Regions from separate parts of the Nonomuraea sp. NPDC001831 genome, predicted to be linked through region 2. Evidence: riboswitches for the same ligand, from Rfam matches in the RefSeq annotation. Region 2 holds a riboswitch; the other holds the start of a gene.
What was found. A riboswitch is a leader RNA that binds a small molecule or an ion and turns the genes downstream of it on or off. The one in region 2 is predicted to bind glycine.
Positions count from the first base shown of each region.

Region 1: it holds a riboswitch for glycine, as region 2 does, so the genes downstream of both, gcvP (aminomethyl-transferring glycine dehydrogenase) here and gcvT (glycine cleavage system aminomethyltransferase GcvT) in region 2, are expected to answer to the same signal.

Region 1 covers NZ_JBIATU010000006.1:183,097-198,616, reverse strand. The annotation lists gene ACFYYW_RS21560 (acyl-CoA dehydrogenase family protein) at 1-23, opposite strand, end outside; gene ACFYYW_RS21555 (class I SAM-dependent methyltransferase) at 50-640, opposite strand; gene ACFYYW_RS21550 (sensor histidine kinase) at 769-2,361, shown strand; gene ACFYYW_RS21545 (response regulator transcription factor) at 2,358-3,056, shown strand; gene ACFYYW_RS21540 (hypothetical protein) at 3,119-3,538, shown strand; gene ACFYYW_RS21535 (phosphoribosylanthranilate isomerase) at 3,549-4,139, shown strand; gene ACFYYW_RS21530 (GNAT family N-acetyltransferase) at 4,132-4,890, shown strand; gene ACFYYW_RS21525 (hypothetical protein) at 4,994-6,628, opposite strand; gene ACFYYW_RS21520 (CDP-alcohol phosphatidyltransferase family protein) at 6,810-7,391, shown strand; gene ACFYYW_RS21515 (mannose-1-phosphate guanyltransferase) at 7,396-9,900, shown strand; gene ACFYYW_RS21510 (FHA domain-containing protein) at 10,162-10,674, shown strand; gene ACFYYW_RS21505 (MerR family transcriptional regulator) at 10,698-11,324, shown strand; gene ACFYYW_RS21500 (bifunctional nuclease family protein) at 11,457-11,927, shown strand; gene ACFYYW_RS21495 (MerR family transcriptional regulator) at 12,075-12,695, shown strand; glycine riboswitch at 12,744-12,840, shown strand; gene gcvP (aminomethyl-transferring glycine dehydrogenase) at 13,007-15,520, shown strand, end outside.
Region 2 covers NZ_JBIATU010000002.1:193,030-208,549, forward strand. The annotation lists gene ACFYYW_RS06430 (extracellular solute-binding protein) at 1-184, opposite strand, end outside; gene ACFYYW_RS06435 (substrate-binding domain-containing protein) at 292-1,329, opposite strand; gene ACFYYW_RS06440 (DUF2264 domain-containing protein) at 1,453-3,390, shown strand; gene ACFYYW_RS06445 (FCD domain-containing protein) at 3,406-4,110, opposite strand; gene ACFYYW_RS06450 (glutamine synthetase family protein) at 4,235-5,605, shown strand; gene ACFYYW_RS06455 (aldehyde dehydrogenase family protein) at 5,615-6,958, shown strand; gene ACFYYW_RS06460 (3-oxoacyl-ACP reductase) at 6,961-7,725, shown strand; gene ACFYYW_RS06465 (gamma-glutamyl-gamma-aminobutyrate hydrolase family protein) at 7,722-8,411, shown strand; gene ACFYYW_RS06470 (M4 family metallopeptidase) at 8,634-10,928, shown strand; gene ACFYYW_RS06475 (M28 family peptidase) at 11,000-12,373, shown strand; glycine riboswitch at 12,657-12,754, shown strand; glycine riboswitch at 12,775-12,874, shown strand; gene gcvT (glycine cleavage system aminomethyltransferase GcvT) at 12,909-13,994, shown strand; gene gcvH (glycine cleavage system protein GcvH) at 13,991-14,380, shown strand; gene ACFYYW_RS06490 (L-serine ammonia-lyase) at 14,440-15,520, shown strand, end outside.

The DNA.
Region 1 (15,520 bases), on a different contig from region 2:
CTCTCGGGAAGGGTGAAATCCATCACGCCATCGTAGAATCTCGTTCTGTTCAGGGTCGAGGTCTGCGGGCGTGGAAGACGAAGGCCGGGGGCGTGTTGCGCCACACCGTACGTCCGGGCACGACCTCCTCGAACCGCTCGGCCAGCAGCGCCCGGAACCGCCGGGCCGAGCTCAGCGGGATGGCGTGGATGTAGGAGAAGGTGGTGAAGGCGGCGCCGGGGCTCATCACCGACGTCACCGCGTCCAGCAGCTCGTGCTGCAGCCCCGTGGGGAAGGCCGCCCACGGCAGGCCGCTCACCACGACGTCGGCGTGGCTCAGCCCGCGCCCGGCCAGCAGCTCGCCCAGGCGCGCGGCGTCCGCGTGGGCCACGTCCACGGCGGGGAAACGCGCCGCGAGCAGCCCCGCGAGCCGCTCGTTCACCTCGACGGCCAGGTGGTGGCCGCGCCCGGCCAGCCGCTGCTGGATCTCCGCCGTGAACGGGCCCGTGCCAGGACCGAGCTCCACCACGGTCGGCTCGCCACGCTCCGGCACCGGCGCGCAGACGGCCGCGGCCAGCCGGCGCGAACTCGGGGCGACGGCGCCGATCACGGCGGGGGCGCGCAGGAACTGGCCGAGGAACATTGCGGTGTCGTTGGACATGGCCCCGAACGTATCGGGAAGATCACCCTCTGCGCTCCCTCCTCTGGACGAACCTGCGGCCACTAGGAGGAGACGGGGTCCTCCGCACGGAGGATCAGCTATCGGGCGAGGGTGGATAGCGTGAGGCCATGCGTTGGCGTGGTGTGCCGCTCGATGTCCTGCTCGCGGCATCTGGCGTGGGGCTGGACCTGTTGACGACGGCCCACGCGGGCGACACCGCGTACCTGCCGGCGGCGATGAACATCCCCATGGCTTTCCTGGTGGGCCTGCCCATGGGGTTCGTACGGCGGCGGCCGCTGGCCGTCACCCTCTACCTGGCCGCCTTCCTCGTGCTCAGCGACCAGCTCGGCTCCTACACCTCCAACACCGCGCAGATCCTCATCTGCGTCGCGCTCGGCGTGGTCGGCTTCCGCGTCCCGTGGCGGCCCGCCCTGGCCGGCGTGGGCGCCACCGTCCTGGCCACGGCGGTCAACATCGCCGACCCCGGCATCGCGATGACCGGCAACACCTGGATGTACTCGGTGCTGCTGCCCGTCTTCCCCACCGTGCTCGGCGCCTACCTGCGCGGCTCGGCCGAGCGGCTGGAGGAACGCGACGTCACGCCCGACGCGCTGCTGGCCGCCGGCGGCGTGGCCATCACCGTGCTCAGCACCTGGACCTCCTGGCACAGCGGCGCCCTGCCCGTGTGGGTGATCGGCCTGCTGGCCGTGGTCGGCGGGCTGTCGCTCGGCGTCGCCCGGCGCCTGCCCGGCCTGGTCCTGCTGCTGCAGGCCGTGCTGCTGATCGCCGCCGACACCTACCTCAACGACGCCGTCAACACCTGCCTGATCCTCACGCTCATCGCGATCGGCGTGTTCTCCATGCGCGTGGCCTCCTGGGGCTGGACGGGGGCCGCGTACCTCACCGGCTGCCTGCTGGCCGCCATCGCCGTCGTCGGCGAGGGCACCGAGGTCACCCCGCTCCGCGTCGGCGTGCTGATGACGCTGGTCGCCACGCCCATCGCGATCGGCCGCTACCTCGGCATGCGGCAGGCCGCGGCCGCCGCCGAACGCCTGCGCGCCGAGGAGTCGGCCCGGCTGGCGGTCGCCCAGGTGCGCGCCGACCAGCTCGCCGAACGCGAACGCATCGCCCGCGACGTGCACGACATCGTGGCCCACCACGTCGGCGCCATGGTGCTGCGCGCCAGCGCCGCCCGCTACACCGCGCCCGACGGGCCGGTCGCCGACGCGCTGTCCGACATCCGCGAGACCGGCCACCAGGTGCTGCAGGACCTGCGTGACCTGCTCGACCTGCTGCGCGACCCCGACCGCGGCCCCGACCTGCTGGCCAACCCCGCCGACGTGGTCCGCGAGTCCGCCGAACGCATGGCCGCCGCCGGCCTCGTCGTCGATCTCGACCTCGACCCGGCCAGCGACCGCGCCCCGCTCATCGCCCGCGCCTCCGCCGCGCGCATCGTCCAGGAAGGTCTCACCAACGTGCTGAAACACGCCGGGCCCGGCACCCGGGTCCGCGTCACCGTCGCCCCCGCGCAGGAAGGGTTGTCCATCGAGATCCGCAACGGCCGCCCGCCCACCGCCATCGAGCGGCTGCCCTCCTCCGGCCGCGGCCTGGCCGGCATGCGCGAGCGGGTGCGCGCCCTCGGCGGCACCCTCAGCGCCGGCCCCGACGGCGACGGCGGCTGGCTGCTGCTGGCCAGCCTGCCCGCCAGGAACGCCGCGTGATCCGCGTGCTGGTCGCCGACGACCAGGCGCTGGTCCGCGCGGGCGTGCGCATGCTGCTGCAGGCCGCGGGGGACATGGAGGTCGTGGGCGAGGCCGAGGACGGCGCCGAGGCCGTCCGCCTGGCCGAACGCCACGTGCCCGACGTCATCCTCATGGACCTGCGCATGCCCCGCGTCGACGGCCTGGAGGCGACCAGGCGGGTGCTGGCGGCCCGCCCGGCGGCCCGCGTGGTCGTGCTCACCACCTTCGCCGAGGACGCCGACGTGCACGCCGCCCTGCGCGCCGGCGCCGTCGGCTTCCTGGTCAAGGACGACGAGCCGGAACGCATGGTCGACGCCGTGCGCAGGGCCGCCGCGGGGGAGCAGCTGCTGGCCCCCTCGGTGCTGCGCCGGGTCGTGGAACGGTTCCTGGCCGCCGAGGAGCAGGCCGCCGCGCCGCCGCCGTCCGGGCTGACCGAGCGGGAGCTGGAGGTGCTCGCCCTGGTCGGCACCGGCCTGTCCAACGCCGAGATCGCCGAGGAGCTGCACGTCGGCGTCACCACCGTCAAGACGCACATCGCCGCCGCCATGGACAAGCTCGGCCTGCGCAACCGCATCCAGGCCGCCGTGGTCGCCCACCGCACCGGTCTCGTGGACGCCGCCTTCCGGCCGGTCCGTCCGCCACGTGGGGGACCGGGGGGTCATCCCGCAGGCTGACGACCGTATGCGGCCGCCCTCGACACGATATGGGTCCTTCGTTCGCAGAAAGGATCCACATCATGGGGGAGACACAGGTCATGCCGCGTCCCGGCACGACCCGGCAGGTGTCGGCCGGCCTGCTCTACAGCCTGCGCGTCGCCATCATCGCCCAGGCCGCCGCGCTGCTCGTGGCCGCCTCGTTCGCCGGGCAGGCCGTGTCGGCGGGCGGCGGGCCGGTGGCCGAGACGCACGTCATGGCGGGCATGGTCGTCCACCTGGTGGCGCTCGTGCAGATCCTGCTGGCGATCCTGGTCTGGCGGCCCGGCCGCGGCGCCGGCTGGCCGGTGTGGGCCAGCGTCGCGCTGTTCGTCGTCGGCGGGCTCCAGCACGTCACCTGGCTCTGGCTGGGCGCCCACGTGCCCAACGGGGTGCTGCTGTTCGGCCTCATCGGCGCGCTGCTGATCTGGTCGTGGTCGCCGTCGGCGGCGCGGCGCCGCTAAGGTCTGAGGTGTGTATGTGAAGATCTGCGGGTTGAGCGAGCCCGAGCACGTCGAGGCCGCCGTCGAGGCGGGCGCCGACGCCATCGGGTTCGTGCTCACCCGGAGCCCGCGCAGGGTCACGCCGGAGCGGGCGGCCGAGCTGGCCGCCCCGATCCCGGCCCACGTGCTCACCGTGGGCGTCTTCCGGGGCGAGACCCCCGAGGAGGTCCGGGCCGCCGCGCTGGCCTCGGGCGTGCGCGCCGTGCAGCTCCACGGCCACCACCCCCACGCCGACTTCACCGCGCTGAAAGACCTCGGCCGGCCGCTCGTGCGGGCCGTCGACGCCGCCGCCGACCTGCGGTGCGGCGCCTACGACGAAGACCTGCTCATCGTCGACGCCCCGCGCCCCGGCTCGGGGGAGCCCTGGGACTGGGCGGCGGTGCGCGGCCGCCCGTCCGGCCGGTGGATGCTGGCCGGCGGGCTCGACCCGGCCAACGTCGCCGAGGCCGTCGAGGCCGCCGGCCCGTGGGGGGTCGACGTGTCCAGCGGCGTCGAGACCGCGCCGGGCGTCAAGGACTCCGCCCTGATCAGGGCCTTCCTGCGGGCCGCGCGCGGTGGCTGACGAGCTGGCGCGGGCCCTTTCCTTCCTGCACGGCTTCGCCCGCCGCAAGGCGCCCGTCGTGGCGCCGGTCCCCGGCGGGTTCGCGGTGCTCGACGCGCGCTACCCGATGTCGCACGACGACAACAAGCTCGTGGTCTGGAGCGGCGCGCCGGGGCCGGTGCTCGCGGCCGCCGAGGAGCGGCTCGCCGGGCTCGGCCACCGGCTGGTGTGCGTCGACGACGACCGGCTGGGCCAGGAGTTCCGGCCCGCCTTCGCCGCCGCCGGATACAGCCACGAGGCGAACGTCGTCATGGCCTACCGCGGCGCAAGCCCCTCCGCATCCGCCGCTGCCGCCGCCGCCACCGACCGGCTCACGCTGGAGGAGCTGCTGCCCGTGCTGCGCGAGGAGTGGCGCGCGTCGCTGCCGCAGGCGCCGCAGAGCGTGGTCGACGGGCTCGCCGCCCGCGCCGCGGCCCGCGCGTCCGCCGCTGACCTGGTCGAGTTCCACGCCGTACGCGCCCCCGGCGGGGAGATCGCCGCCCACGCCGACCTCTACGTGCACGAGGGCGTCGCCCAGATCGAGAACGTCTACACCCTGGAGCGCCATCGCGGCCAGGGCTTCGCCCGCGCCCTGCTGACCGCGCTGACGGCCGCCACGGCCGGCGCCGAGCTGACGTTCCTGGTCGCCGACGCCGCCGACTGGCCGCGCGAGTTCTACGCCCGCCTCGGCTTCGAGCCGGTCGGCCACACCCACGCCTTCCTGCGCACCTGACCGCCTGGCCCGACCGCCCGGCCCGACCGCCCGGCCTGCCCCCGACCTGACCGCCCGTCCCGACCCGCCTGGCCCGACCGCCCGGACGGGCCTGGTGGTGCGCTCAGGTGCCCAGCCAGCGGGTCAGGGCCACCGCGGCGGGCCCGAGCAGGGCCAGGACGGCTCCCGACAAGGCGTGCACCACCGTGTACGCCAGCAGCGGCGTCCCGTTCCCCGACACCGCGCGCACCCCGCCCAGGACGGTCGTCAGGCCGTGCTGCCCGGTCACCGCGCCCAGCACCAGCGGCGGCGGGACCATCATCAGCTTGGCCCCCATGGCCAGCGAGATCACCACCGGCACGGCGGCCGTGGCGACCGCGCCCAGGGCCACCTGCCAGGCGTGCCGCGCCACCAGCTCCACCGCCGCCGGCCCCGCCGACAGCCCGAGCGCCGCCACGAACACGCCGAGCGCCACCTCGCCCACCACCCGCGCGGCGCCCGCGTCGTACTGCCCGAAGCCGGCCCGTCCCGCCCGTGCCCGGCCGAACACCAGCCCGGCCGCCAGGCAGCCGAGCGACGCCGTCAGGCCGCCCGCCAGGCCCGCCACCAGCCCCGCCACGAGCCCGGCGGCCAGGTAGACGACGTCGGCCCGCCGCCCGGCGTCAGCCCGCGCCCCGAGCCAGGACGCCGCCCGGTCCACGTCCCGCTTCAGCCCGGTCACCCGCACCACGTCACCGGCGCACAACTGCGTGCCGGGCCGGACCGGCAACCGGCACCCCACCCGCGTCACCTCGCACACGTGCAGGTCCTGCACCCCCTGGCCGGACAGCCCGGCGCGCAGCTCGCGCACGGTCGCCGGCGGCCTGCCGCCGAGCATGACGTCGGCCACCTCCAGGTCCAGGTCGAGCTCCCGCCCGCCCGGCACCTCGGGCCCGACCACCGCGCCGGCGTTGACGACGTCCTGCCGCACCCCGACGACCACCACCTCGTCGTCCCGCCGCAGCAGCGTGTCGGGGCCGAACGGGATCGGGCGGCCGTTCCTGCGCAGCCGCTCCACCGAGACCCGGGTGCCCATCGCGATCTCCGCCTGCCCGACCGTCCGGCCCTCGCCGGTGGTGACCTGGTGGGCCCGGCCCAGCACCGCCGGCGGCGGCGTCTCCTCCGCGCCGTCCAGCCGCCGCCACAGCGCCGCGGCCTCCTCCCGGGGGTCGAACCGGAGCGCCGCGGGCGCGGCCCTGACGGTCAGCAGCGCGATGGTGACCAGGGCGAGGAGGTAGGACAGGACGTACGCGGGCCCGAGCGCCTGCTGCGCGACCCCGGCGGCCTGCAGGGCGTCGGCCGCCGTGCCCAACGCCACCGGGCCGGCCGCCGCCCCGGCGACCAGCCCGGCCGTGGTGCCCGGGTCGAGCCCGAGCGCGTCCGCCGCGAGCGCCGCGACCGCCAGTGCCCCGACGACCTCGACGACCGTGAACCACAGGTACCGCAGGTTGCGTCCGGAGAACGCCGCGAAGAAGGCGGGCCCGAGGGTGTAGCCGAGGGTGAAGGCGAAGATCGAGAAGGCGATCACGCGCACCTGCTGGTGGACCTCGACGCCGCCGGTCAGCAGCCCGACGGCGAGGGCGGCGGCCAGCGTCCCGGCCGCGCCGCCGAGGGCCACGCCGCGGAACCTGAGCCTGCCCAGGGCGAACCCGAGGGCCAGGCAGAGGAACAAGGCGATCTCCGGCGCGTCCCGCAGCACGCCGGACTCCCAGGGCCACATCCGATCCCCCCAAGGCAGGCCGGCGACGCGGGGGGATCGATCATCCAGCCTTTTCCCGCCCCCACATGCCGCGAAACGCCACCGACCCCCGTCGGCCCCCGCGTCCGGGCGGGGGCGGGCGGGCGGGGAATGGTCCCTGGTGGGGCGTCTGTGCCGGAGTTCCACGCAGTAGGGTCTCTGCGTGAGCGAAACTTCCGCCGAGGACCGGATCTGGACGGTTCCCAACCTGCTGAGCTTCCTGCGCCTGCTCGGCGTGCCCGTGTTCCTCTGGTTGGTTCTGGGGCCCAGGGCGGACGGGTGGGCCATCGCCATCCTCATCGTGGCCGGGTTCACCGACTGGCTCGACGGCAAGATCGCTCGCGCGTTCAACCAGACCAGCAAGCTCGGCCGGGTGATCGACCCGGCCGCCGACAAGCTGTACGTCTTCGCCACGATCCTGGCGTTGCTGCTGCGCGAGGTCATCCCGTGGTGGCTGGTGGCCGTCATCGTGGCGCGGGAGCTCTTCGTCGCCTGTTCGTTCCCCGTACTTCGCAAACACGGATATAAGGCACTTCAGGTGCATTTCCTGGGCAAGGCCGCCATGTTCAACCTCATGTACGCCTTCCCGCTGCTCTTCCTCGCCTCCCACACCGGGTGGTATGCCGATATAGCGCGAATTGCCGGGTGGGCCTTCGCGCTCTGGGGCACGGGCCTGTATTGGTGGGCAGGGATCCTGTATGTGGTGCAGGTGCGCCAACTCGTAACCGCGACCACGAAGGAGTGATCGGGTGAAGGCGGTCGTCATGGCGGGCGGGGAGGGGACTCGGCTGCGTCCGATGACCGCCAACCAGCCCAAACCTCTGCTCCCGGTGGCCAACCGCCCGATCATGGAACACGTCCTGCGCCTGCTCAAACGGCACGGCATCACCGAGACGGTCGTCACCCTGCAGTTCCTGGCCGCCCTCGTGCGCAACTACTTCGGCGACGGCGACGAGCTGGGCATGAACCTCCAGTACGCCACCGAGGACCTGCCGCTCGGCACCGCGGGCAGCGTCAAGAACGCCGCCGCCCGCCTGCGCGATGACCGCTTCCTGGTCATCTCCGGCGACGCCCTCACAGATATCGACTTATCCGACATGATCCGTTTTCATCGCGAAAATTCGGCTCTTGTCACCATCGGTCTGAAACGCGTTCCCAACCCGCTCGAATTCGGGATCATCATCGTCGACGAGAGCGGACGCGTGCAGCGCTTCCTGGAGAAGCCCACCTGGGGCCAGGTCTTCTCCGACACCGTCAACACCGGCATCTACGTCATGGAGCCCGAGATCCTCGACGCCGTCGCCGACGGCGAACCGGTCGACTGGTCCTCGGACGTCTTCCCCGCCCTCCTGGAACGCGGCGCCCCCATCTACGGCTATGTCGCCGACGGCTACTGGGAGGACGTCGGCACCCACGCCAGCTACCTCAAGGCCCAGGCCGACGCGCTGTCCGGCCGGGTCCGCCTCGACATCGGCGGCTTCGAGCTCTCCCCGGGCGTCTGGGTGGCCGACTCGGCCACGGTCGACCCCGACGCCGTCCTGAAGGGACCGCTGCTGATCGGCGACTACGCCAAGGTGGAGGCGGGCGCCGAGCTGCGCGAGTACACCGTGCTCGGCAACAACGCGGTCGTGCGCGAGGGCGCCTTCCTGCACCGCGCGGTCGTCCACGACAACGTCTACCTCGGTCCCGGCGCCCACCTGCGCGGCTGCGTCATCGGCAAGAGCACCGACGTGATGGGCGGCGCCCGCGTCGAGGAGAACGCCGTCATCGGCGACGAGTGCGTCATCGAGGCCGAGGCGTACGTCTCCAGCGGCGTCAAGGTCTACCCGTTCAAGACCATCGAGGCCGGCGCGGTCGTCAACACCAGCGTCATCTGGGAGTCGCGCGGCCAGCGCAACCTGTTCGGCCCGCGCGGGGTCAGCGGCCTGGTCAACGTCGAGATCACCGCCGAGCTGTGCGTCCGGCTGGCCGGCGCGTACGCCACCACCCTGCGCAAGGGCGCCTACGTCGTCACCTCCCGCGACTGCTCGCTGGCCGCCAGGGCGCTCAAGCGGGCCGTCATCGGCGCCCTGACCGCCGCCGCGATCAACGTCCTGGACCTGGAGGCCGCGCCGCTGCCGGTGGCCCGCTTCCACACCGCGCGCGAGTCGGCCGCCGGCGGCATCGCCCTGCGCACCACGCCCGGCGACCCGCAGAGCGTCGACATCGTCATCATGGACGACCGCGGCGCCGACCTGCCCCCGGCCGCCCAGCGCAAGCTGGAGCGCGTCTTCTCCCGCCAGGAGTACCGGCGGGCCTTCCCCGGCGAGATCGCCGAGCTGCACTACCCGGCCAGGGCCGTCGAGGGCTACACGCACGAGCTGATGCGGGCCATCGGCGTCACCGGCGTCAAGGACATGAAGGTCGTGGTCGACTGCGCCGGCGGCACCTCCTCCCTGGTGATGCCCACGCTGCTCAGCCGCGCCGGCGTCGAGGTGCTCACCGTCAACGCCCGGCTGGACGACGTCTCGCCCACCGAGACGCTGGCCGAGCGCCGCCGCGACCTGCAACGCCTGTCGGAGCTGGTCAGCTCCTCGCGGGCGGCGTTCGGCGTGCGCTTCGACCCGGTCGGCGAACGCATCGCGCTGGTGGACGAGACCGGCCAGCTCATCAGCGAGGAACGCGCCCTGCTGGTCGTGCTGGACCTGGTGGCGGCCGAGCGCCGGGGCGGCCGGGTGGCGCTGCCGGTCACCACCACCCGGGTCGCCGAGCAGGTCTGCCGCTTCCACGGCGTGCAGGTGCAGTGGACCTCGACCGCGCTCGACGCCCTGACCTCCGCCGCCCAGGGCCCCGACATGATCTTCGCGGCCGACGGGCGCGGCGGGTTCGTCGTCCCGGAGTTCAGCCCGGCCATCGACGGCCTGGCGGCGTTCATGCGCCTGCTGGGGCTGGTGGCCCGCACCCGGCTGTCGCTCAGCCAGATCGACGCCAGGATCCCCGAGGTCAAGCTGCTGCGGCGGAGCGTCCCGACCCAGTGGGCGGCCAAGGGCGCGGTGATGCGCTCGGTCATCGAGGCCGCCGAGGCCGAGCCCGACGGCTGGCGCGTGGACACCACCGACGGCGTGCGCGTCGCCCGCGACGACGGGTCGTGGGTGCTGATCCTGCCCGCCGCCGCCGAGCCGGTCACCGACCTGTGGGCCGAGGCCCCCGACATGGACGGCGCGCAGGCGTTGCTCGAACGGTGGGCCCGCGTGGTCGAGCAGGCGGCCGTCTGATCACGTAGAGTAGCGGAAAAGCCTTCGCCCGAGATGTGCGCGCGGAGTGCCGCAAGATCGTAATGTAGAAACGCGCGGCGGCATGGACCACGGGGTGGGGGCGGCGGTAACTTTGTCAGCGTCCGAACCGCAGTCCAGCGCCCCGCCTTGACCTTTGCCGCTGATCAGCGTAAGTTGCGGCATTCGCAAACTTGAAGAGCGAAGGCAGGCGCGTCCCCAGCACCGTCGCCGCGTCTTCGCGGTAGGAGGCCGAGCCGATCGATGCCGAGCGTCTACTGCACGCAGTGCGGGCACGCCAACCCCGAGGATGCCCGTTTCTGTTCCCGCTGTGGGTCACCGCTGACCAGACCCGAGGTCTCCGGGGACACCACGTCGACGATCTCGGTCGCGGGAATCGAGGCGTACGAGGCTGAGACAGGCGACATGCTCCTGGCCGAACGGGCGCTGGTCGAACAGCTCCCGCCCGGCACGGCGTTGCTCACGGTGACCAGAGGGCCCAACCAGGGCAGCCGGTTCCGGCTGGACAAGGACCTCACCACGACCGGGCGCCACCCGGAGAGCGACATCTTCCTCGACGACATCACCGTCTCGCGCCGCCACGTCGAGTTCTACCGCCACCGCGGCGGCCAGTTCTCCGTACGCGACGTGGGCAGCCTCAACGGCACCTACGTCAACCGGGAGCGCATCGAGGAGGTCCCCCTGCACTCCGGAGACGAGGTGCAGATCGGCAAGTTCCGCCTCGTCTTCCTGATGAGGGTCAACGCCGGCGCATGAGCTCACAGGCGGCACGCTCGCACATGAGCATCGGGGAGGTGCTCGCCCTGCTGCAGGGCGAGTTCCCCGACGTCACCGTGTCCAAGATCCGCTTCTTGGAGGGTGAGGGGCTGATCGAGCCCGAGCGCAGCCCCTCGGGCTACCGCAAGTTCACCCATCTCCACGTCGAGCAGTTGCGGTTCATCCTGACCGAGCAGCGCGACCACTACCTGCCGCTGCGGGTGATCAAGGACAGGATGGCCGAGAGCTTCGGCCGTCCGCGCGCGGTGCAGCAGACCCAGGAGATCCGCTACGACCGGGCCCAGCTGCTGGAGGCGGCCGGCATCGACGAGGAGACCCTCGCCGAGCTGGAGGACTACGGCCTGCTCGCCCCCGTGGCCAGGCGCTACGACGAGGAGGCGCTGAAGATCGCGCGCACCGTCGGCGCCCTGGCCCGTTTCGGCCTGCACGCCCGCCACCTGCGCGCGGTCAAGGCCGCCGCCGAGCGGGAGTGCGGGCTGGTCGAGCAGACCGTCGCGCCCATACTCAAGCGGCGCGCGCCCGGCGCCATCGGCGAGGCCGACGAGGCCGCCAGGGAGTTGTCCACCCTCCTGCTCGACCTGCACGCCTCCCTGGTGCGCCTCGGCGTCAGGTCTGTCCTGGGCCGTTGAGGGCACGGAGCTGGAAGGCCGGGGCACATTCCAGGCCTGCCGGGTGTTACGTTGAAATACACAAGCGTGTAGCAGAAACGACCCAGTCAACAGCTGTGCCGGGCGACCGGCCGGTCGAATACGGAGCAGCCCGTGTTGCAGATGGAGGTCGTGGGCGTTCGAGTTGAGATGCCCACAAATCAGCCGATCGTCTTGCTCAAGGAGGCACACGGGGAACGGTTCCTTCCGATCTGGATCGGCATGACCGAGGCGACCGCGATCGCCCTGGCGCAGGCCGAGGAGCCGCCGCCCCGGCCGCTCACGCACGACCTGTTCAGGGACGTGCTGAGCGCGCTCGGCGTCGGGCTGCGCGCGGTCAACATCGTGGCCCTGCGTGACGGCATCTTCTTCGCCGACCTGGTGTTCTCCAACGGCGTGGAGGTCAGCGCCCGGCCCTCCGACTCGATCGCCCTGGCGCTGCGCACCGGCGCGCGCATCTTCGCCAGCGAAGAGGTCGTCCAGGAGGCCGGTGTGATCATCCCTGACGACCAGGAGGACGAGGTGGAGAAGTTCAGGGAGTTCCTTGACACGATCACTCCCGAGGACTTCGGCAGGGCGGGGTAGGTATTTCAGTGCATTTACGCTTCACGACGCGCCGAGCCGGATCGTTGACTGAGCATGGTCACGGTCCTACGGTGCAAGTGAAACCCGTGGTCGCCCTTTACGAACCCCCAGATCAGGCCATGGGATGAGAGAAAGCCGGAGGTCCGCGTGGCGGTCAGCAGCGGCGAGGGAAAGACGGCCGGCCAGGAAGATCCGGTGCGGCGCGAGAGCGCGCGGCAGCGTGCCGGAGAGCAGGGCCTGCTCTTCGACGAGCAGCCTGCGACCGTGCCCGACGACATCGGATACCGCGGGCCCACAGCCTGCTCGGCGGCCGGCATCACCTACAGGCAGCTCGACTACTGGGCGCGCACGGGCCTGGTCGAGCCCACGATAAGAGCCGCGCACGGCTCGGGCTCGCAGCGGCTCTACAGCTTCCGCGACATCCTGGTGCTCAAGGTCGTCAAGCGGCTGCTCGACACCGGGGTGTCGTTGCAGCAGATCCGCACCGCCGTGCAGCATCTGCGTGACCGCGGGGTCGCCGACCTCGCGCAGATCACGCTCATGAGCGACGGTGTCAGCGTCTACGAGTGCACCTCGGCCGACGAGGTGATCGATCTCCTCCAGGGCGGCCAGGGCGTGTTCGGCATCGCGCTCGGCCGGGTCTGGCGAGAGGTCGAGGGCTCCCTCGCGGAGCTGCCGGGGGAACGGGCGGCGGTCGAGGACACCGTCCCGGCCGACCATCCCGCTGACGAGCTCGCCAAGCGGCGTCGCGCACGCCGCACGGGGTGAGCTGAACCGCTGAACACACCGTAGTAATCTAGGACAGAGTAAGGCTGATGACCCCGTGCGGGAGAGTCCCTGGGCTTCGGTCCTGGGGCGCCGAAGGAGCAACCCTCCCCGGAATCTCTCAGGCATCCCGTACCGCTCGGGTGAGGCAACTCTGGAAAGCAGGTGCGCCCGCCAGGCGCACCTCACCGACGGTGCAAGCCCCACGGTGGGGTGAAGCTCTCAGGTCGCGATGACGTCGCGATGACAGAGGGGGAGATCCGGCACTCGCCCGCGCCCTGGCGCCGGTCTCCAAGCCTCGGGAGGCAACCTCCATGACCGACCTGTCCGCTCCGCCGTTCTCGTCCAGGCACATCGGCCCATCGGAGTCCGAGCAGCAGCGCATGCTCGAGGCCGTGGGCTTCGAGTCCGTCGGCGATCTGGTGGCCGTGGCCGTGCCCGAGGCCATCAGGGTCAAGGACCGGCTCAAGCTGCCGGCCGCCGCGAGCGAGACCGAGGCCATCGCCGAGCTGCGCGCGCTGGCCTCCCGCAACCGGGTGCTGACCTCCATGATCGGCCTGGGCTACTACGACACCGTCACGCCCGCCGTCATCCGGCGCAACCTGCTGGAGAACCCGGGCTGGTACACCGCCTACACGCCGTACCAGCCGGAGATCTCGCAGGGGCGCCTGGAGGCGCTGCTGAACTTCCAGACGGTCGTCTCCGACCTGACCGGCCTCGACGTCGCCGGCGCCTCCCTGCTGGACGAGGCCACCGCCGCGGCCGAGGCCATGACGCTGGCCCGCCGGGCCGGCAAGTCCAAGAGCGACGTGTTCGTCGTCGACGCCGACACGCTGCCCCAGACCAAGGCCGTGCTGGCCACCCGCGCCGAGCCGCTCGGCATCACGCTGGTCGAGCACGACCTCGACGGCGAGCTGCCCGAGTGCTTCGGCGTGCTCGTCCAGTACCCGGGCGCCTCGGGCCGCCTGCGCGACTTCCGCGACGTGGCCGCCAGGGCGCACGAGGCGGGCGCGCTCGTCGTGGCCGCCGCCGACCTGCTGGCCCTCACGCTCGTGGCCGCCCCCGGCGAGCTGGGCGCCGACATCGCCGTCGGCTCCTCCCAGCGCTTCGGCGTCTCCTTCGGGTTCGGCGGGCCGCACGCGGCCTACATGTCCGTACGCGAGGGCCTGCAGCGGCAGATGCCCGGCCGCCTGGTCGGCGTGTCGGTCGACGTCGACGGCGACCCCGCCTACCGGCTGGCCCTGCAGACCCGCGAGCAGCACATCCGCCGCGAGAAGGCCACCAGCAACATCTGCACCGCCCAGGTCCTGCTGGCCGTGATCGCCGGCATGTACGCCGTCTACCACGGCCCCGAGGGCCTGCGCCGGATCGCGCACCGCGTGCACCGGCACGCCGTCGCGCTGGCCGGCGGGCTGCGCGAGGCCGGCCTGGAGGTCGTGCACGGCGAGTTCTTCGACACCGTGCTCGTCCGCGTGCCCGGCAGGGCCGCCGAGGTGGTGGCCGCCGCCGCCGAGCGGGGCGTCAACCTGTGGCAGGCCGACGACGACCACGTCTCGATCGCCTGCGACGAGAAGACCGGCGCGGCCGAGCTGGTCAAGGTGTGGGCCGCCTTCGGCGTCGAGCGCGAGGAGGTGGCGCTGGAGGCCGACGCGCTGCCGGACGGGCTGCTGCGCGAGTCGGACTACCTGACCCACCCGGTCTTCCACAGCCACCGCTCCGAGACCGCGATGCTGCGCTACCTGCGCAGGCTCCAGGACAAGGACATCGCGCTCGACCGTTCGATGATCCCGCTCGGCTCGTGCACGATGAAGCTGAACGCGACCACCGAGATGGAGCCGATCACCTGGCCGGAGTTCGCCGGCGTGCACCCGTACGCGCCGGAGGCCCAGACCGAGGGCTACCGGGAGCTCATCGGCACCCTGGAGGGTTGGCTGGCCGAGGTGACCGGCTACGACGCCGTCTCCATCCAGCCGAACGCCGGCTCCCAGGGCGAGTTCGCCGGCCTGCTGGCCATCCGCGCCTACCACCAGGCCAACGGCGACACCGGGCGGGACGTGTGCCTGATCCCGTCCTCGGCCCACGGCACGAACGCGGCCAGCGCCGTCATGGCGGGCATGCGGGTCGTGGTCGTGGCCTGCGACAGCGACGGGAACATCGACCTGGCCGACCTCGACGCCAAGATCGCCAAGCACCGCGACAGGCTCGCCGCGATCATGGTGACGTACCCGTCCACGCACGGCGTGTACGAGGAGTCGATCACCGAGGTGTGCGCCAAGGTGCACGAGGCCGGCGGCCAGGTCTACGTCGACGGCGCCAACCTCAACGCCCTGGTGGGCCTGGCCAAGCCGGGCGAGTTCGGCGCCGACGTGTCCCACCTCAACCTGCACAAGACGTTCTGCATCCCGCACGGCGGCGGCGGCCCCGGCGTCGGCCCGGTCGCGGTCCGCGGCCACCTGGCGGCCTACCTGCCCGGCCACCCGCTGCGCGACGGCAGCCCGGTCGGCCCGGTCTCGGCGGCCCCGTACGGCTCGGCGGGCATCCTGCCGATCTCGTGGGCGTACGTGCGGATGATGGGCTCCGAGGGCCTCACCGCGGCCACCGAGCAGGCCATCCTGTCGGCCAACTACCTGGCCCGGCGGCTGGCCCCGCACTACCCGGTGCTCTACACCGGCCGCGGCGGCCTGGTGGCCCACGAGTGCATCGTGGACCTGCGCCAGATCACCAAGGAGACCGGCGTCACCGTCGACGACGTGGCCAAGCGCCTGATCGACTACGGCTTCCACGCGCCGACCATGTCCTTCCCGGTGGCCGGGACGCTGATGATCGAG
Region 2 (15,520 bases):
CCTTGTGTGACTTGTTGAAGGCGTCCACGACCTGCTGGGTGCCCTTCGCCCAGCCCCAGAAGGTGACCTCGGCGGGCTTGCCCGCCTCGCCCGCGGGCTGCGCCGGCTCCGTGCTGCCGCACGCGGCGGCGAGCAGGCTCATACCGGCCAGCAGTCCGGCAATGCCGGCGCTCTTGCGTCCCATCGATGGCTCCTCATCGCTTTCGATCGATAAGGCATCATTCGCTCATACTCGATCGGTTGTCTAGAGAGAGGCCACAAATCGATCAATAACGAAATGGATGCGTAACGTTACGGACGCGGCGCGACCGTGGATTCCCGGACCCTCAGCTCGGGCAGCAGCGCCACGTGCTGGGCAGGGCGCCGCGGGCCCTCCTGGATCCGGCTCACCAGCAGGTCGACGGCACAGCGGCCGACCGCGGCCTTGGGGGGCGCGACGGCCGTGAGCGGGGGGTCGCTGAGCGCCGCCACCTCGTCATCGTAGGCGACCAGCGACACCTCTTCGGGAATGCGCACCCCTGCCGTGCGCAGGTGCTGGACCAGCAGCAACGTGTCCTCGTCGTTGTGCACCAGCATGGCCGTGACCCCGCCCCTGATCGCCGCGACCACGTCGGCCACCTGCTCGCGCGAGGGCCCCTCCTGCGCGACGTCGAGGTGCACGGGCGCGGCCAGCCCCAGGTCGCGGACGGCGGCGAGGAACCCGTGCCGCACCCGGGGGGCCGTCGGACTGTCCCGCGAGACCATGGCCAGGCGCCGATGCCCGAGCTCGGCCAGGTGCCGCGCGCCGAGGAAGGCCCCGTGGGCGTGGTGGGAGGCCGCCGCGTCCAGCAGCGAGGCGGGCCCGCCCAGCTCGGCCCGCCGTTCGACGAGCACGGCCGGCACGCCCAGCTCGGCCAGCCAGCCCTCGTGCGAGGCGTCCGGCTGCCTGCTCGGGGTGAGCAGCAGGCCCTCGATGCCGGCCTCCACGAGCTGCCTGACCTGGGTGCGGTCCTCCTCGTCGTCGTAGCGCGAGACGCCGAGGACGAGCCGCGCGCCCAGCCGTTCCGCCTGCTCGCGGGCGCCCCTGATGACGGCCGGGTAGTAGTAGGTGGCCGAGGGCACCAGCATGCCGAGGGTGAGGGAGCGCTCCCTGGTGGCGGCGGGCGCGGACTCGGGCCGGGTGATGCCGCCGTGCACGCGGTTGACCAGGCCCTGGCCGGCCAGGTGCTCGACGTCCCTGCGCAGGGTGACCATCGAGACGTTGAGCCGGTCGACCAGCTCGGCCAGGCGTACGGAACCGCGCTCGCGCACCTCGCGCAGGATCAGTTCATGACGTTGTTCGGCGAACACCGCGACTCCTTCTGACTCGACCCTACGATCCTAGCGGGAAGTGCTTTCGTTTTTGAACGGATACTTTCGTTCGATCAGGATGCTAAGGTCCCGGCCGAGACCGGACGTCCCTTGGAGTGCCGCATGTTCCCGCTTCCGCCGGAGGATCGAACGCTCAGCCCGTACACCGGCTGGACCCGCGCCCATTGGGCGGCGGTGGCCGACGGGCTGCTGGCCGCGGTGGAACCGTACCGCTCCGCGGACGGCGCCGTGATCACGTTGCCGGGACGCGAGAGCTGGTCGCGCTGCGACGGCCTGGAGGGGTACGCGCGCACCTTCCTGCTGGCCGCCTTCCGGGTGGCCGGCGGCGGCCCCGAGGAGCTGCTGGCCCCGTACGCGCGCGGCCTGGAGTCCGGCCCCGGCGTCTGGCAGCCGATCGAGGACCGCACCCAGCCCATGGTCGAGGCGGCCTCGATCGCCCTGTCGCTCTGGCTGACCCGCGAGCGCCTGTGGGACCGCCTGTCCCCCGCCACCCGCGACCGCGTCGCCGCCTACCTGGCCGGGGCCCTGCGGCACGAGCCGGTGGACAACAACTGGTGGCTGTTCCCCGCCATGGTGGGCGGCTTCCTGTCGGCCGTCGGCCTGCACGCCGAGGAGGCCGGCGCGGCGGTGGAGCGCGGCCTGGCCCGCATCGAGCCCTGGTACGCCGGCGACGGCTGGTACGCCGACGGCGACAACCGCTCCTTCGACCACTACAACGGCTGGGCCATGCACCTCTACCCGGCCCTGCTGGCCCACCTGTCGGGCCAGGGCTCCCCCGGGCCCCGCCTGCGCCGCTTCCTGGAGAGCTACGCCCTCACCTTCGACCAGGACGGCCGCATGCTCTACCACGGCCGCTCCCTCACCTACCGCTTCGCCTCGGCGACCTCGCTCTTCGCCGGCGCCCTGCTGGACGCCACCCCGCTCTCCCCCGGCCAGACCCGCCGCATCGCCTCCGGCGTCCTGCGCCGGTTCCTCGACGAGGGCGCGCTCTCCCCCGAGGGGCTGCTCACGCTCGGCTGGCACGGCCCGCACGAGCCGTCGCTGCAGTCCTACTCCGGCTCGGCGTCGCCGTACTGGGCGTCGAAGGCGTTCCTCGGGCTGCTGCTGCCGGCCGGCCACCCGGTGTGGACGGCGCCCGAGGAGCCCGGCCCCACCGGCCTCGCCGCGCTGCCCGGCCCAGGACTGGTCGTCCAGCACACCGGCGACGTCGCCCGCCTGCTCAACCACGGCAGCCAGCACCACCCCGGCGACCCCCTGTACGACCGCTACGCCTACTCCACCCGCACCGCGCCGACCACGGGCGTCCCCGACAACCACTTCGGCGTGGTCGGCCCGGACGGCACGGTCGCCGGGCGCGGCACGATCACGCCGCGGGGTGCGGGCTCGGCGGGCGACCTGGCGTGGGCCGCGTCGGCGGGCGCCGGCGTGGAGAGCCTGAGCGTGGTCAGGGGGGCCGTCGAGGTGCGCGTCCATCGGGTCGCGCCGGGCTCGGCAGTGCGGCAGAGCGGCTGGGCGCTCGTCGCGGCCGCCGACCGGGGCGACCTGGCCTATACGACCGACCTGGTCGACCGTGCCTATCCGGCCGACCCGACCGACCCGGCCGACCCGGCCGACCCGGCCGACCCGGCCGACCCGGCCGACCCGGCCGACCCGGCCGACCCGGCCGACCCGGCCGACCCGGCCGACCCGGCCTACCTGGCCGACCCGGTCGGCGGGCCCGGCGCCCGGGTCCGGGACGGCGACGGGCTGGTCTCCGAGCTGGTCGCGGTGCGCGGCTACAGCCGGGCCCACGTCGCCGACGACCCCGAGGGCAGCGCCTTCGGAGCCCCGGCGGCCGTGCCCGTGCTGGAGGGGGTCGCGGCGGACGGCTGGGCGGTCAGCGCCGCCGTCCTGAGCAGCGCCCCGGCCGGCGCGGCGTCGGCGGCGGGCGACGACATCACGCCGAGCGTGCCGACGGCGGCGGTGACGGCTGACGAGATCACGCTGACCTGGCCCGACGGCACCCGCCACACCTTCCACGTCCGCGCCCCGGCCGCCTGACATCCCCGCCCACGCTCAGGCCAGGAAGGCGCGGAGGAGGGCTGCCGTGCCCTCCAGGTGCTCGGCCATGGCCCGGCGTGCCGCGTCCGGGTCGCCGGCCAGGATGGCGTCCACGATGGCCCGGTGCTGGGCGGCCGCGTGCTCGATGTTCACCTGGAGCATCGGGATCGCGTTCAGCAGGTCGCTCACCCGGGAGCGGGCGTCGGCGCACGTCGCCGCGAGCAGCGTCGAGCCGGTCAGCTCGGCGATCGACAGGTGGAAGGCCGTGTCCAGGCGCCGGTAGTCCTCCAGGGGCGCCGCGTCCAGCTCGGCGAGCCGGCGCAGCAGCACCTCCCGCTGGGCGGGGGCCGGCCCGGCCGCGGCCAGCACCTGCGCCGCCCCGCACTCGACCGCCAGCCGGAACGTCAGCGCGTCCGACAGCTCGGCCACGCCCATGTCGGCCACCGCCTGCCGCAGGTCGCCCGCGTCGGGCCGCGGCGGGACATAGGTGACGAACGCGCCGCCGTACCGGCCGCGCCGCACGTCGAGGTAGCCGGCGTCCTGAAGGGCGCGGATGGCCTCGCGCAGGGTGACCCTGCTGATGCCCAGCCGCACGGCGAGCTCGCGCTCGGGCGGCAGCTTGTCGCCGTACGCCACCACGCCCAGTTTGATCGCCTGGAGCAGCCGTTCCACGGTCTCCTCGAAGGCGTTTCCCGCCCTTACCGGGCGGAGCACTGTCATCAAACGCGCCGAATCGTCCAAGGTGTCCTCAGGTCTTGACAAGCGATCCCGGCATGCACATCAATGGTCTGAGACTAGCCCAATCAACGGGAAAGCGCTTCAGAGCAGATCGGAGCGACCTAGGGTGAGCGAACCAGCGGGCAACGGATTCCTGTCCGTCGAGGAACTGCGGGGCGAGGTCGCCTCCGGCCGGATCGACACGGTGCTGCTCGCCGTCGCCGACATGCAGGGCAGGTTGCAGGGCAAACGGCTCTCCGCCCGCTACTTCCTGGACGAGGTGCTGCACCACGGCTCCGAGGGCTGCAACTACCTGCTCGCCGTCGACGTGGACATGAACACCGTCTCCGGCTACGACATGTCCTCCTGGGACCGCGGCTACGGCGACTTCGCGATGAAGCCCGACCTGTCCACCCTGCGCCGGGTCCCCTGGCAGGACGGCACCGCCCTGGTCATGGCCGACCTGGCCTGGGAGGAGGGCGGCGAGGTCACCGCCTCGCCGCGGCAGATCCTGCGCCGCCAGCTCGCCCGTCTGGCCGAGCGGGGCCTGGCCGCGTACGTGGGCACCGAGCTGGAGTTCGTCGTCTACGACGACAGCTACGAGGACGCCTGGCGGCGCGCCTACCGCGACCTGACCCCCGCCAACCTCTACAACGTCGACTACTCCCTCCTCGGCACCGCCCGCGTCGAGCCGCTGCTGCGGCGCATCAGGCGCGACATGGAGGGCGCCGGCATGTACGTCGAGTCGGCCAAGGGCGAGTGCAACCTCGGCCAGCACGAGATCGCCTTCCGCTACGACGAGGCCCTGCGCACCTGCGACAACCACTCGATCTACAAGAACGGCGCCAAGGAGATCGCCGCCCAGGAGGGCCGCTCGATCACCTTCATGGCCAAGCCGAACCAGCGCGAGGGCAACTCCTGCCACATCCACATCTCACTGCGCGGCCTCGACGGCGGCCTGGCGATGGCGGGCGAGGGGCCGTACGGGCTCTCGCCGCTCGGCGCGCGCTTCATCGCCGGGCAGCTCGCCCGCATGCGCGAGCTCACCCTGCTGTACGCGCCCAACGTCAACTCCTACAAGCGTTACGTGCCCGGCAGTTTCGCGCCGACCGCCGTCAAGTGGGGCGTCGACAACCGCACCTGCTCCCTGCGGCTGGTGGGCCACGGGCCGTCGCTGCGGGTGGAGAACCGGGTGCCGGGCGGGGACGTCAACCCGTACCTGGCGGTGTCGGCGCTGATCGCGGCCGGGCTGGACGGCATCGACCGGGAGCTGCCGCTGGAGGACGCCTTCACGGGCAACGCCTACGACTCCGGCGCCGAGACCGTGCCCCACACGCTGCGGGACGCGCTCGCCCTGTTCGAGGGGTCGAAGCTGGCCAGGGAGGCGTTCGGCGACGACGTGGTCGAGCACTACGCGAACAACGCCCGCGTGGAGCTGGCCGCCTTCGACGCGGCGGTGACGGACTGGGAGCTGTTCCGTGGTTTCGAGCGAATGTGACGGTAGGGCATGAGGATCGTTAATCCGGCGACGGAAGAGGTCGTCGCCGAGGTCGAGCCGGCCGACGCGGCCGAGGTCGACCGGGCGGTGGAGCGGGCCGCGAAGGCGTACCGGAGCTGGCGGGAGGTGGCGCCGGGCGACCGGGCGCGGCTGCTGCGCCGCTTCGCCGACCTGGTGGACGCTCACGGCGAGGAGCTGGCCCGGCTGGAGCTGGACAACGCCGGGCACCCGATCGGCAACGCGCGCTGGGCGGCCGGGGCCGTCCGTGACGTGCTGCACTTCTACGCCGCCGCCCCCGAGCGCAACCACGGCAAGCAGATCCCGGTGCCCGGCGGCGTGGACGTCACGTTCCAGGAGCCGCTGGGCGTGGTGGGCGTCATCGTGCCGTGGAACTTCCCGATGCTGATCATGTCGTGGGGCGTCGCCCCGGCGCTGGCGGCGGGCAACACGGTGATCGTCAAGCCGGCGGAGTGGACTCCGCTCACGGCGCTGCGGCTGGCCGAGCTGGCCCTGGCGGCGGGCCTCCCCGAGGGGGTGCTCCAGGTGCTGCCCGGGGAAGGGGAGGTCGCGGGGGCCCGGCTGGTCGAGCACCCCGGCGTGGCCAAGATCGTGTTCACCGGCTCGACCGAGGTGGGCAAGGAGATCGCCGCGAAGGCGGCGGCGCAGGTCAAACGGGTGACGCTGGAGCTGGGCGGCAAGTCCGCGAACATCGTCTTCGCCGACTCAGATCTCGAAAAAGCAGCAAAAACCGCCCCTTATGCGGTCTTCGACAACTCCGGCCAGGACTGCTGCGCCCGCTCGCGCATCCTCGTCCAGGCCGAGGTGTACGACGAGTTCCTGGAACGCCTGTCGGCGGCGGTGCGCGGCGTCAAGGTGGGCGACCCGCTCGACGAGTCCACCGAGATGGGCCCGCTGATCAGCGCCGAGCACCTGGAACGCGTCCGCGGCTTCGTCGAGGGCACGCCCTACCTCCAGGGCGACTGCCCGCAGGGCAAGGGCTACTGGTTCCCGCCGACCGTGCTCACCTCCAAGGTCACCGACCGCGCCTTCACCGAGGAGATCTTCGGCCCGGTCGTGTCGGTGGTGCCGTTCACCGACGAGGCCGAGGCCGTGCGCATCGCCAACGACACCCCGTACGGGCTGAGCGGGTCCATCTGGACGCGCGACGTCGGGCGGGCGCTGCGGGTGGCCCGCGCGGTGGAGTCGGGCGCCCTGTCGGTGAACTCGCACTCCTCGGTGCGCTACTGGACCCCGTTCGGCGGCTTCAAGCAGTCCGGCCTCGGCCGGGAGCTCGGCCCGGACGCCTTGACGGCCTTCACCGAGACCAAGAACGTCTTCATTTCCTGGGAGTGACAGTGCAGCGTTTGCAGGACCGGGTGACCGTCATCACCGGCGCGGGCAGCGGCATCGGGCTGGCCACGGCGCGCAGGTTCGCGCAGGAGGGCGCGAAGGTCGTCTGCGTCGACATCGACGAGGAGGCCGGGGCCAAGGCCGCGGGCGAGGTCGGCGGCCTCTTCGTCAAGGCCGACGTGACCAGCGAGGACGACGTCGTCCGGATGTTCGCCACGGCCCACGAGACCTACGGCAGCGTGGACGTCGCCTTCAACAACGCCGGCATCTCGCCGCCCGACGACGACTCGATCCTGGAGACCGGCCTGGACGCCTGGCGCCGCGTCCAGGAGGTGAACCTGACCAGCGTGTACCTGTGCTGCAAGCACGCCATCCCGTACATGCGGCGGCAGGGCAAGGGGGCGATCATCAACACCGCGTCGTTCGTGGCGGTGATGGGGTCGGCCACGTCGCAGATCTCGTACACGGCCTCCAAGGGCGGCGTGCTGGCGATGTCGCGCGAGCTGGGCGTGCAGTTCGCTCGCGAGGGCATCCGGGTCAACGCGCTGTGCCCCGGGCCGGTGAACACGCCGCTGCTGCAGGAGCTGTTCGCCAAGGACCCCGAGCGGGCCCAGCGGCGGCTGGTGCACGTCCCGGTGGGCCGCTTCGCCGAGGCGTCGGAGATCGCCGCCGCCGTGGCGTTCCTGGCCAGCGACGACGCCTCCTTCATCACGGGGGCCGAGTTCCTGGTGGACGGCGGCATCTCCGGCGCGTACGTGACGCCGCTGTGACCCGTCCGGTCATCGGCGTCACGACGTACGTCGAGCCCGCCCGGTTCACCGTGTGGGACCTGCCCGTCGCGCTGCTGCCGTACATGTACGTCGAGAAGATCGTCCAGGCCGGCGGGCAGCCCGTGCTGCTGCCGCCGGCCGGCGATCCCGCCCAGGTCGTGGGGCGGCTCGACGGTCTCGTCCTGGCCGGCGGCGGCGACGTCGACCCGGCCAGGTACGGCCGGGCGGCGCACGAGTGCACCGGCTACGTCCGGGAGTTCCGGGACGAGGCCGAGTTCGCCCTCCTGGCGGCGGCCCTGGAGGCCGGGCTGCCGTTCCTGGGCATCTGCCGCGGGCTGCAGGTGCTCAACGTGCTGCTCGGCGGCACCCTGCACCAGCACCTGCCCGACGTGACCGGGCACACCGGCCACTCCCCCGCGCCCGGCGAGTTCGGCCACCTGCCGGTCACGCCCGTGCCCGGCAGCTGCCTGGCCGAGGTGCTCGGCACGGACCCGGTGGCGGTCCCGCACTACCACCACCAGGCGATCGACCGGCTCGCCCCCGGGCTCACGGTCACCGCCACGGCCGGCGACGGGACGATCGAGGCGGTGGAGCTCGACTCCGGCGGCTTCGCGGCAGCGGTCCAGTGGCACCCGGAGGCGGGCGAGGGACTGACGCTCTTCGAGGCGTTCACCGCGGCCTGCTGAGACCGTTACTGGAAAGCTTCTTTACCTTTTCTACGCCCTAAAATCCCGCGAAATCCCAGCTCAGAGGGCCATATCACCACGTTATAGGAAATTTGTTGGGTACCGGGTCGCGCCATCCCGGTGTCACCCTGTGTTCATCCCCAGCCGGCCGGGGCTCTTCCACTCCACACCCCCCTGAGGAGCCAGAGAGTGAACCCCAAACTCAGGTTGGGGGCTGCCGCAATGCTCGCGCTAGCCCTGACCACCAGCTCGCTGGTGGGCGCCACGAGCGCCACAGCCCAAGCGTCGCAGGTGGCCGATCCTCCCAGCCCCGACGAGCGCAGGAACGCGATCGCCACCGCACACAACGCGATCCTGGCCGACTCGGCGGCATTGCTGGCATCCGAGCAGGACACGTTCACGCTGACGTCGACCGTCGAAGGCGTCCGCGGCCTGCAGTACCTGACCTACGCCCGTAAGCACGCGGGCCTGCCCGTCTACGGCGGCGACGTGGTCGTCGCCACGGACGCCTCCGGCGCGGTGGTCGACACGGTCGCCACCGGGCAGCGCACGAAGATCGGGATCGGCACGAAGGCGAAGGTCACCGCGGCCCAGGCCGCCGTGACGGCCAGGGCCAAGGTGGCCAGGGTCGAGACCGTCGCCACGCCGGTGCTGTCCGTGCACGCCACCACGACGACCCCGCGGCTGGCCTGGGAGGTGCTCGTCACCGGCGCCAACGCCACCGGTCACGAGACCAAGCTCCACGTCTACGTGGACGCCCTGACCGGCAAGGTCATCGACGACTGGGACGAGGTGCGCGACGGCACCGGCAACAGCTACTACGTCGGCACCGTCACCATCGACACCAGCCCGTCGTACACGATGCGCGACCCCCGCAGGAGCGGTGTGGCATGCGGCGGCCAGAACGGCACGCCGTACACGAAGACCACCGACACCTGGGGCAACGGCTCCGGCACGAACCTGGAGACCGCCTGCGTCGACGCCCTGTACGCCGCGCAGCGGGAATGGGACATGCTGAGCGCCTGGCTCGGCCGCAACGGCATCAACGGCCAGGGCGGCGGCTACCCGGCCCGCGTCGGCCTGGCCGACGTCAACGCCTACTGGAACGGCCAGTACGGCTCCTTCGGCCACAACTCCGCCAACTCCCAGCAGCTCACGTCGATGGACGTGGTCGGCCACGAGTTCGGCCACGGCATCTTCCAGTTCACCAGCGGCGGCTCGGGCAGCGGCAACGAGACCGGCGGCATGAACGAGTCCACCGGCGACATCTTCGGCGCGCTCACCGAGGCGTACGCCAACAACCCGAACGACCCGCCGGACTACCTGGTCGGCGAGGAGGTCAACCTCTCGGGGTCCGGGCCGATCCGCAACATGTACAACCCGTCGGCCCTCGGCCACCCGAACTGCTACAGCGCCTCCATCCCCAACACCGAGGTGCACGCGGCGGCCGGCCCGCAGAACCACTGGTTCTACCTGGTGGCCGAGGGCACCAACCCCTCGGGCAAGCCCGCCAGCACCCGCTGCGACAACGGCGCCGCTATCACCGGCATCGGCATCCGCAAGGCCGGTGAGGTGTTCATGTCCGCGCTGAACACGAAGACCCAGCCGTGGACGCACGCCAAGGCCAGGGTCGCCACCCTCCAGGCCGCCAAGACCCTGTACCCGGGCAGCTGCACCGAGTTCAACGTGGTCAAGAACGCCTGGGACGGCGTCAGCGTACGGGCCCAGTCCGGCGAGCCGACCTGCACCCAGGGCAGCAACGACTTCTCGGTCAACCTGAACCCCGCCTCCGGCAGCGTCACTCCCGGCCAGAGCACCACGACCACGGTGAGCACCACCGTGACCGGCGGCTCGGCGCAGTCGATCACCCTGCGGACCGGCACCCTGCCGGCCGGCGTGACCGCCTCGTTCAGCCCGGCCACCATCACCGCGGGGCAGAGCTCGACGCTGACGATCACCACCTCGGCGAGCAGCCCGCAGGGCACCCACTCGATCGCCATCACGGCCGACGGCGCCGACGTGGACCGCCAGGCCACCTACAACCTGCAGATCGGGCAGAGCTCGCCGAACGACTACTCCTTCGGCGTGACCCCGTCGTCGGCCTCGGTGCAGGCCGGTCAGTCGGCCACCGCCACGGTCAGCACGCAGGTCACCGCCGGCCAGGCGCAGAGCATCGCCCTGTCGGCGAGCAACGTGCCCGCGGGCGTGACGGTCAGCTTCAGCCCGTCCACGATCACCGCCGGGCAGTCGTCCACGGTGACGTTCGCGACCACGAGCGGCGTGACGCCCAGCACGTACACGATCAGCCTGAACGCCGACGGCGCGAGCGCCGACCACTCGGCCTCCTTCAGCCTGACGGTGGGCGGCGGCCAGGGCACCACGTGGCAGACGTACACGGCCTACACGGCCGGACAGACCGTCACCTACCAGGGCACCAGCTACCGCTGCCTGCAGGCGCACACCAGCCTGCCGGGCTGGGAGCCGCCCAACACCCCTGCCCTCTGGCAGCCGGTCTAAGTCGCACGACCTGGGCGGCCACGCCGGGGTGGCCGCCCAACCCCCTTGAGGAGCCACAGAACGTGAACGCCATGCTCAGGCTGGGCGCCGCGGCCACCGCCGCGTTGGCCCTGACCCTCACCACGCCGGCCGGACCGGCCGGCGCCGCCGCCGACCCCGCGCCCGACATCCCCGTCGCGAACGTGACGGCGCATCTGAGCCAGTTGCAGTCCATCGCCACGAGCAACGGCGGCAACCGCGCCTCGGGCAGGCCGGGCTTCACCGCCTCGATGAACTACATCAAGGGCAAGCTGGACGCGGCCGGCTTCACCACCCGCGTGCAGAACTTCAGCGGCGGCAGCAACCTGATCGCCGACTGGCCGGGCGGCCCGGCCAACCAGACCGTGATGCTCGGCGCCCACCTCGACAGCGTCGCGGCCGGCCCCGGGATCAACGACAACGGCTCCGGCTCGGCCGCGCTCCTGGAGAACGCCCTCACCCTCGCCGCCCGCAAGCCCACCCTCACCAAGCACGTGCGGTTCGGCTGGTGGGGCGCCGAGGAGGCGGGCATGGTCGGGTCCAGGTACTACGTGCAGAACGGCGGCGCGAGCGGCGTCGAGGTGTACCTGAACTTCGACATGATCGCCTCGACCAACGCCGGCTACTTCGTCTACGACGACGACGCGGCGATCCAGCGCACCTTCAACGACTACTTCGCCACCATCGGCCTGCAGACCGAGGGCGACAGGGAGGGCGACGGCCGCAGCGACCACGCCTCGTTCAAGAGCGCGGGCGTCCGGGTCGGCGGCCTGGCCACGGGGGCCGGGGCGGTCAAGAGCTCGGCCCAGGCCGCCAAGTGGGGCGGCTCGGCCGGGCAGGCGTTCGACCGCTGCTACCACAGCGCCTGCGACAGCTACCCGAGCGCCATCAACACCACGGCGCTCGACCGCAACTCCGACGCCATCGCGTACGCCATATGGAAGCTCGCCGTGGGCACCAGCACGCCCACGGAGAACGACTACTCGATCTCGGTGACCCCGTCGTCGGCATCGGTCCAGGCCGGTCAGTCGGCTACCGCGGCGGTCAGTACCCAGGTCACGTCCGGCCAGGCGCAGAGCGTCGCGCTCTCCGCCGGGAACGTGCCGAGCGGGGTCACCGTCTCCTTCAGCCCGTCCACGGTGCAGGCGGGCCAGTCGTCCACCGTCACGATCGCCACCACCAGCGGCGTCGCGGCGGGGACGTACACCATAGGGATCAACGGCGACGGGACGACGGCGGACCACTCCGCGTCCTTCACCCTGACCGTCGGAGGGGACGGCCAGGGCACCACCTGGACGGCCTACAAGTCGTACACGGCCGGAGACGTCGTCACCTACCAGGGGGTCAGCTACCGCTGCCTCCAGGCGCACACCAGCCTGCCGGGCTGGGAGCCGCCGAACGTGCCCGCCCTCTGGGCACGGGCCTGATCCGGCCTGACCTCAGGGTCTGATCCTCGGACCTGATCCACGGGCCTGATCCACGGGCCCGAGCCCCGCGCGGGCCGATCACCGCCGGCCCGCCCCGAGCTGCCGCGTGCGAGCTGACCTGCCATGACCGGCTCGCGCGCGGCCACCAACGCGGCCGCGACCCCGCCTCTCCGGGGCCGCGGCCGCTTTTCGCTGTGTGCGGGATGTCGCGGATGCGGCGGATGGCGGAGGGCGAAGCGCGACAACACCCCCATGACGGCACTAGGCTGACGGACATCACCGGCGAAACCGTGCGGGAGAGCACCCTGACAGCCGGTCAGGGTCCCTGAAGGAGCAAGCCCTCCCCGCGAACCTCTCAAGGCAAAGGACCGCGCGGCAGCCCTGTAAGGCGTTCTTACGGGGAGGTGACCTCTGGAAAGCAGGCCCTCGGGGCCTCGCCGAAGGTGAAAGTCCGGCAAAACTCGGGCGAAGCTCTCAGGCATCCATGACAGAGGGGGAGGATGCTGGCATCCAATCCTGTCCTGAGGTGCGACAAATGTCCCGACCTACGCCGCTACGAGACGTCCACGAGGCCCTAGGCGCCACGCTGACCGACTTCGCCGGATGGCTCATGCCGCTCCGGTACGGCAGCGAGTCGGCGGAGCACAAAGCCGTCCGCGAGGCGGCCGGGCTGTTCGACCTCTCGCACATGGGCGAGATCTTCCTGACCGGTCCGCAGGCCGCAGAGGCCCTCGACTACGCGCTGGTCGGTCACCTGTCGGCGCTCGCGCCCGGCCGGGCCAGGTACACGATGATCGTGGACGAGCGCGGCGGGGTGCTCGACGACCTCATCGTCTACCGGCTGGCGGACGAGGAGTTCATGGTGGTGGCCAACGCCTCGAACTCCGACAAGGTCGCGGATGAGCTGAAAAATCGTACTAAGTCGTATGACGTGGCGGTCGATGACCGCTCCCAGCAGTACGCCCTCATCGCGATCCAGGGCCCGAAGGCCCAGGAGATCCTGGCCACGCTCACCGACGCCGACCTCGACAATCTCAAGTACTACGCGGGCCTGCCCGGCGTGGTCGACGGCCGCCAGGCGCTCATCGCCCGCACCGGCTACACCGGCGAGGACGGCTTCGAGCTGTTCGTCGCCAACCAGGACGCCGTGCCGCTCTGGCGCGCCCTGGAGGCCGCGGGCGAGCCGCACGGGCTGCGGGCCGCCGGTCTGTCCAGCCGCGACACCCTCAGGCTGGAGGCCGGCATGCCGCTCTACGGCAACGAGCTGAGCTCCGACCTGACCCCGTTCGACGCGGGGCTGGGCAGAGTGGTGAAATTCGACAAGCCCGGTGACTTCGTCGGCAGGGCGGCACTGGAGGCGGTCAAGGACGACCAGCCCCGCCGCCGCCTCGTCGGCCTGGTCGCCCAGGGCCGCCGGGTGCCGCGTCACGGCTACCCGGTCACCCGCGACGGCGCCGTCGTCGGCGAGGTCACCAGCGGTGCGCCCTCCCAGACCCTGGGCAAGCCCATCGCGATGGCCTACGTGGACGCCGGGGCCGACACAGGTCTGGCCGTGGACATCCGGGGCAGCCATGAACCTATGGACCTGGTCGAGCTGCCCTTCTACAGGAGGAACAAGTGAGCAACATCCCTGACGACCTGAACTACACCAAGGAGCACGAGTGGGTGTCGGGCGTGGACGACGGCATCACCGTGACCGTCGGCATCACGGCCTTCGCCGCCGAGGCTCTTGGTGACGTCGTCTTCGTGCAGCTCCCCGAGGTCGGTTCGACCGTCGAGGCGGGTGACTCGGTCGGCGAGGTGGAGTCCACCAAGTCGGTGAGCGAGATCTACGCGCCGGTCGGCGGCGAGATCGTCGAGGTGAACTCGGCCGTGGCCGACGACCCGTCGCTGGCCAACAGCGACCCGTACGGCGACGGCTGGATGTTCCGCGTCCGCATGGAGGGCGACGCGGAGGACCTGCTGTCCGCCGAGGAGTACACGGCGCTCACCTCAGGCGAGTCCTGACATCAACGCCGGGGCCCGCGGCGGGCCCCGGCACTTCCTGAACTGAAGGGCGCCCATCAATGGCGATCAGCGTCTTCGACCTCTTCAAGATCGGCATCGGACCGTCCAGCTCCCACACGGGCGGCCCGATGGCCGCCGCGCACAAGTTCGCCCGCGGGCTGCACGACGACGGCCTGCTCCCCCGCGTGGCCCGCGTCGAGGTCATCCTGTACGGCTCGCTCGGCCTGACCGGCAAGGGCCACGGCAGCGACAAGGCGGTGCTGCTCGGCCTGTCCGGTGAGAAGCCGGAGCTGGTCGACGTCGACTCCGTCGACGCCCGCCTGGCCGAGATGCGCGCCTCGGGCACGGTCAAGCTCTACGGCGAGCACGAGATCCCCTTCGTCGTGGGCCAGGACCTCGTCTTCGAGCGCAAGATCTCCCTGCCCGAGCACCCCAACGGCATGCGCTTCACCGCCCGCGACGAGCAGGGCGGGACCGTGCGCGAGAAGGTCTACTTCTCCGTGGGCGGCGGCTTCGTCGTGGACGAGAAGGCCACCGGCGCCGACCGCATCAAGCCCGACGACACCGTCCTGCCCTACCCGTTCGCCTCGGGCGAGGAGCTGCTCAAGCACTGCTCGAACACCGGCCTGTCGATCTCCGCCCTGATGCTGGAGAACGAGAAGGCGTTCGGGCGCACCGAGGAGGAGATCCGCGCGGGCATCCTCAACCTGTGGCGCGTGATGTCGGAGTGCGTGCGGCGTGGCATCAGCAAGGAGGGCGTGCTGCCCGGCGGCCTGAAGGTCAAGCGCCGGGCCAACCAGCTCCACCGGCGGCTGCAGGCCGAGTCGGCCGAGAAGGACCCGCTGCAGGCGATGGACTGGGTGGCGCTGTTCGCCCTGGCCGTCAACGAGGAGAACGCCGCCGGCGGCCGCATCGTCACCGCCCCCACCAACGGCGCCGCGGGCATCATCCCGGCCGTGCTGACGTACTACACCAAGTTCGTCCCGAGCGCCGACGACGACGGCGTGGTGCGTTTCCTGCTCACGGCGGCCGCGATCGGCGTGCTGTTCAAGGAGAACGCCTCGATCTCCGGCGCCGAGGTCGGCTGCCAGGGCGAGGTGGGCTCGGCCTGCTCGATGGCCTCGGCCGGGCTGACCGAGG